One region of the Leuconostoc aquikimchii genome, then DNA from elsewhere that is predicted to be linked to it. Evidence: riboswitches for the same ligand, from Rfam matches in the RefSeq annotation. Region 1 holds a riboswitch; the other holds the start of a gene.
What was found. A riboswitch is a leader RNA that binds a small molecule or an ion and turns the genes downstream of it on or off. The one in region 1 is predicted to bind thiamine pyrophosphate.

Region 1 (3,239 bases):
GTTCATACTCTGCCTGAGTAGACACTGATACACCAACAAACATGCCCTGACTTGCCGCAATATTAGCTGCAATATCGCCATCCCCCTGACCAAAATGCACCCCATCTGCGTGCACAATATGCGCTAAAACAATGTCATCATCAATGACAAAAGGGACGTGGTAAGCTGAAGTTAGTTCTCGTACACGGTGTGCCACACGCAATTTATCAACGCCAGACAAAGACCCAAGACCTTTTTCACGGTATTGAAATAAAGTAATACCATGACGTAACGCTTCCTCTAACACTCTGTAAAACATCTGTTCATCTGTGACGTTTTGCGTGCCTAATATAAAATACCGTGCTAACATGGTGCGATCAAATGTCATTTATAACCTCCGGTTGATTTTCTTTGGTAATGACGGCCAGATGATTTAACGGCCCATGACCATGACCAACTTGTATGCCCGATCGAATGGTCGCATCGACATAAGCTTTGGCTTTGATAATGGCTGTTTTCATATCACAACCTAAGACGCGTTGTGCCGCAATAGCTGCCGACAGTGTATCACCTGTCCCATGTGTTCTTTCAGTGTCTACCCGCTGACTTTTTAACCAAAAATGACTGCCATCAGCAAGTAGTGCAAAGTCATACACTGTCAACTCTTTACCATGGCCCCCTTTAAGTAAAACATTTTTAGCGCCCAGTAATTGTAACTGATATGCTGCTGCCATGATATCTTCATGTGTTTGAATTGTCATGCCCGACAGTACTTCTGCTTCTGGTATGTTTGGTGTCACCATTACCGCAAGTGGCAATAATTGTGTTTTTAATGCTAAAATTGCTTTATCGCTTAACAGCTTAGCCCCACCTTTGGCTACCATAACAGGATCTAAAATATAATTACCAAAATTATATTTTTTTAACGCCTTGGCAACAGTGTTCACTGTTTGAACGTCACCAAGCATGCCAGTCTTCACTGCAGAAAGAGATAAATCCTCAGCGATTGATTGTATCTGTTGTGTGATGACTTCAGATGGTATCATTTGAACAGACTGAACACCAAGCGTATTCTGTGCTGTAACAGAAACAATGACATTGGCACCATAAACACCTTGTGCCATAAACGTTTTCAAATCTGCCGATACGCCAGCACCGCCACTGGAATCCGTTCCAGCAATTGTCAAAACCTGCAATGTGTCATTAACCATGATTGACCTCGCGATTAATAAATGCGTCAAGTTCGTCTTCTTGTAATAAGAATAGTTCATCCAACAACTGATTAACAAAAAAACCTGGTGTTTTAACTTTTTCACTCGCCTTCACGCCAGCTAACTTCATTGTAGCCATTGCTCGCAGTGTATTTTCAATTGAAACACTATCACCATTAAAAGTGCCAATTAACGCTGAGAGGGCATCCCCTGTCCCAACATTTGTTGCCAAAAGTGGCACATCCACGTCAATTATTTTAGTCGTTTGACCATCACTAATAACATCTGTTTTGCCACTTAAAGCAATAATTGCGCCCGTTTTTTTGGCTGCCAATCGCGCAATTTTTTCAACATCTCCGTTGCCTGTCGCATCAATCCCTTGACTAGCAAAGTCAATATCAGCAAACCAAGCAATTTCAGCTGCATTACCACGAATAATATCAACGTGTGCATCCGCCATAAGCGCTGCCACTGGACGGCTTCGTGAGGGTATACCCACCGCAACTGGATCCAAAACAACAACTTTGCCAGCGTGATTTGCTAATTGTGCTAATTTAATGGTTTCGAGTAATTCCGAACGTCGCCAAGTGCCACTGTTGATAACAACAGCATCACTTGCAGTAACCAAGTCTGGAAATTCTTCTAGCTCACGCGCCATAATAGGTGACCCACCAATAACATTGATAACATTAGCCACAAACTGTGGTGTCACGTAGTTTGCATAGTTAAACACAAGTGGTTTCTTATCTTTTATTTCTGATAACTTCATAACTTTTTCTCCTTGTATTGCCTGGTTTCACACAATAAAAAAGCCGTTGACCGAATTCACAAAAGGAAATCAGTCAACGGCTAAAAAAGTAAGCAAAAAACTTAAATTAGTAAGCGCGAATGTATCTCCCTTCGCACGCATTACCGTGATCAGGTTCAATGGGTGTTTCTCAGCCAAATGGCACCCCAGACATATTTATTTAGTTTATGAACTTATTGTAGCTTAGAATCGGTAATTATGCAAGATACCTGTCATCCCCACCAATTTTTATCATCAAAATCACGCATTTGATGTGTCAAAGACAGTTGTTCTGCCGAGTTGACATGAATGTAACTGGTTGTATAAGGATTTTTCATTAATTGTTTCATCTGATTAAACATATCGCTAGTTAAAAAAGCTGCCAACGCGGTGTGACTAGGCCAAAAACTCCATAACATATACTCAGATTTGCCATTACTATTTTGAGCAAGAATGGCATTTTCAGGTACGAGCTGTGTAATTAATTCATCATTACGATCTTTCGTTTGAAAAGCAATTTGATGCATAACATCACCACGAAACTGACCATTAGTCACCAAACTATCAAATGACATCGGCCGTTTAAAATGTGCCACTAAGTCTGGTGACGCAATAATCAGGACATTTGTCCCTGCTAATTGTGACTCTTTCCCCAAATAAAAGAATTTATCTGGTTTTATAGCCTGCAAGGTTAACAATTCTGCTGGTGTTTGTTCAGGTGCTAATATTAAATTAATTTTCATAAGAAAGGCTCCTCTAATAGTTTCACAACATTCGGTGACAATCGTGATTGATTATCGCTCATAAATTTTTTTACGCCAGCAAACGTTGCCAAATCAATCGTTGTGGGCAACAATTTTGCATGACTTAAATGTCGTGCAAAAGTAATGTCTGCTACCGTTATCATATCCACACCCCAACCATCAGGTAGTAATAATGACGTCCAGTGATTATTCAGCAGTGCTTCTGCACGTTTGAAACGCATATCTTGATTAATAAAACTACGTAAATCATTTGGTTGTAATTTATCATTCATAACTTAATTCATCGACGTGACTCATCAACACGCACCTTTCTCGTGAACTACATGATCACAATTTTTCCAAATGGTTGACTAATACTTAACTTCTTATCTTTTGGTAACAGCCAATAGACATGCCTAAACTTCGTATGTAAACTATTGGTTTCACCATCCCCATCTGTTAAAATCACAACAATTGTTTGCTTGGGATTAAATTTTTGTGCAACTAATGTATTAAAAA
Region 2 (3,239 bases), 1.2 Mb from region 1:
GCATCTTCAATAGCTTCTGCTGAAAATGTAGATGTCGTAACAAAAATACCACGAGTAATATTTTCACTAGTAAGTGCACCAACAAACGATTGTATTTCCGGACGTCCAACTTTATTTTGTAACCCATATCGTTTCGCTTGAAATGCTACTTTTTCTGTCAAAATACCACCAATTGAATATGTGCCAATACCATCAAGGCCACCATCGCGACTAGCTATAGTCTGATCGATATCCACTTCCATTTTTCTTAATAAAGATGCAACTATTTTTTCAAACCGATCATCTAGAGCGCGATTGTATTGTTGATCTTTCTCATCTCGAATAGTTAAAATTTGTAATAAATGACGTTCCCACTCTTCACGAGTGTCATCTCCCTCAGATGATTCATCTTGATGTAATACTTTAAATTTTTGAACATCTTTTTTAGTTTCTACTTGAAATTTTTCGTTTTCATAAATAACTTGTCTAATTTTACTAGCGCTTAGTGATGCTAGGTCGATAGACACACCTAGTTCACTTAATTGCCAAATACCTCGTAAGGAGTCGTCATTAATTAATCCTGCTTTTAATAAAATTAACCGTGCAAACCTTACTCTATTCTTATACAAACTTTCCCCACCAGAAGTCGTTTCTGCGATATCTTCATCAACTAAATTTAAATCGTTAACAATCTCACTGTATACTTCCTTTGGAGTAGCTTGACCACCTAAATTACGTAATGCTAACAATGTCGGTAAATAATAACTTTCAGCGTTTCCAATCATGATCTTGCCTCGAATCTCTTTGATTCTTTAATTAGATCACATTTATTTCCTCACTGCAAGTAGTTATTATATATGATAAATTGTAATACTAATAAATCAAAAAAATGCATAAGCATTTAATGATTTTTAGAATATTTTATATAAAACGATTACTATATGTCACTTACTCTTTTAAGGTGAATTTCTGTCATTTCACCAAGTTGTGTGGTTTCAACCGCCTGTAAACGATAGCGATAGCTCCCAGGTTCAAACAATCGTTTCCCTTGTCCAAGTAGCACAGGCACAATTTGTATCCAGAATTCGTCCACCATATTAGCCTCAAGCAACGGTTTTAAAATACTACCACCACCAATAATCCAAATGTTGTCACCCGTTTGTTTTTGATAATTTTTAATAATATTTACGACATCCCCCGAAACATAGGTCGTGTCTTTTTGATTCGTATGGTCGCCACGCAAAAAAATGACTTTTTCTTTACCTGCATAAAGCGCTTCTTCACCCATCATTTGCTGTGCTACTTCAAATGTTTTTCGCCCCATTACAAATGTACTAATCTGTTTTTCAAATGTTTCGTAGGTTGATTGACCATTTAAGTTGGTATCCAGCAACCACTGCAAATCATCATTTTCATCAGACAAAAAGCCATCCAAACTTATAGCACCATAAAAAACTACTTGACGCATAAAAATCACCTTTTTTCTTTAGATAACCGTTACTACTTTCTAACACTTATTTTAACATAGTTGCACAATCAAAAAAATTATGTTAAATTTAACTTGTAGTTTAATATTTAACAATCTGGGGTGCCACGTGGCTGAGAAACACCCATTGAACCTGATCTGGTTAATACCAGCGAAGGGAGAATTGCTTTTTTGATGTTGTACTAGGCAAACTCTTGGCTCATAAATGAACCAAGAGTTTTTTATTTGCCTAGAAAGCACCATTAAAGAGAGATTTCAATTTTAAACCATTTTGTATACCAGACATAAAATAACAACTACAAAAAATTTATTGGAGGCATAATCTTATGCAAACTATTTCAAAGTCAAAATCAACACGTTGGGCACTCCGTGATGTGTTGTTATTGGCATTCGTCGCCGTTTTTATCGGTTTTATTTTTTGGGTACTTGGCCCAATTTATAATTTATTATCAGCTGCTTTAACACCATTGGGTTTAGCGCCCTTTGCAAATGAGCTACTCATTGGTGGCTGGATGATGGCCGGCCCACTTGCTAGTATTTTAATTCGTCAAGCAGGTGCTGGCGTTTTGGGTGAATTCTTTGCTGCTGCCGTTGAAATGTTACTTGGTGGTCAATGGGGTGTCGCAACTTTGTTATCTGGCCTTGTACAAGGTATCGGTAGCGAAGCAGGATTTGCTGTTTTAGGTTACAAAAATTGGGGTTGGCGTGGTATCTTTGCCTCAGCAATCACCGGAACAATTGTGACATTTATCTGGTCTGCCTTCCGTGATGGGTACAGTTCTTACCATATTGGTCTATTAATCGCCTTGTTCATCACACGTTTTATCTCACTTTTGTTCTTTGGTGGTGTCTTAGTTGTTGCTATCCAAAAACTGATTGAAAAGGCTGGTGTTTTGCATCGTGACTGATTTAGTGGTTGACCATGTGAATTTTGCTTATCGCGAAACACCAGTGTTAACCGATATTTCACTCAAATTACGACCCAACAGCTTTAATTTACTTGTGGGTCCCAGTGGTAGTGGTAAATCGACGCTGCTTAAATTATTATCTGGCTTGTATCCAACATTTAGTGATGGCACATTGACTGGTAAATTAACCCTCGATGGTTATGACATTCATGACATTGTGCCTTATCAACGCGTGGCGCACATTGGTTACCTATTTCAAAATCCAACACGGCAATTTGTCATGAGAACCCCCTTTGAAGAATTACGATTTAGCCTAGAAAATTTACAGGTTAAGCCTGAAGACATTGAAAAGCGTATCACTGATGCTATGAAAAGTGTTGGTATGACAGCTTATATGCATCATGATTTATTGCACTTATCTGGTGGCGAAAAACAAAAAGTGGCACTAGCCACCGTTTTAGCTGCAGATAGTGAATATTTATTGTTAGATGAACCATTTGCAAACGTTGACCCCGTTGCAAGATTACAACTAATCGACGTGATCAAAGCTTATCAAAATCAAGGTAAAACCATTTTAATTACAGATCACGATTGGAGTGGTTATACGGATGCAATTGATGATATATTTGTCATGACAGCTGGTCATCTACATAACGCCTTATCAGATGAACGTGAACAAATTTTGGCTAAGTTACCAAACCAACCGGCCATTCATACCAGCCTCCCAGACGAAAAAGAGGGTATTATCACACTTAACTCTGTGACATTAAAAAATGGTACACGCACGCTGTTGTCAGCCACAACTCGCCTATTGCCAAAAGAAAAGCGAATTCTTATCACCGGGCCAAATGGTGTTGGTAAGTCAA

Region 2: it holds a riboswitch for thiamine pyrophosphate, as region 1 does, so the genes downstream of both, AB3K24_RS07780 (ECF transporter S component) here and thiM (hydroxyethylthiazole kinase) in region 1, are expected to answer to the same signal.

The regions. Positions count from the first base shown of each region.
Region 1 is NZ_JBFPER010000001.1:418,424-421,662, reverse strand. It holds gene thiE (thiamine phosphate synthase) at 1-367, opposite strand, end outside; gene thiD (bifunctional hydroxymethylpyrimidine kinase/phosphomethylpyrimidine kinase) at 357-1,190, opposite strand; gene thiM (hydroxyethylthiazole kinase) at 1,183-1,959, opposite strand; TPP riboswitch at 2,069-2,157, opposite strand; gene AB3K24_RS02135 (hypothetical protein) at 2,211-2,720, opposite strand; gene AB3K24_RS02130 (hypothetical protein) at 2,717-3,013, opposite strand; gene AB3K24_RS02125 (vWA domain-containing protein) at 3,061-3,239, opposite strand, start outside.
Region 2 is NZ_JBFPER010000001.1:1,590,912-1,594,150, forward strand. It holds gene AB3K24_RS07770 (restriction endonuclease) at 1-764, opposite strand, end outside; gene AB3K24_RS07775 (dihydrofolate reductase family protein) at 917-1,447, opposite strand; TPP riboswitch at 1,554-1,643, shown strand; gene AB3K24_RS07780 (ECF transporter S component) at 1,792-2,373, shown strand; gene AB3K24_RS07785 (ABC transporter ATP-binding protein) at 2,366-3,239, shown strand, end outside.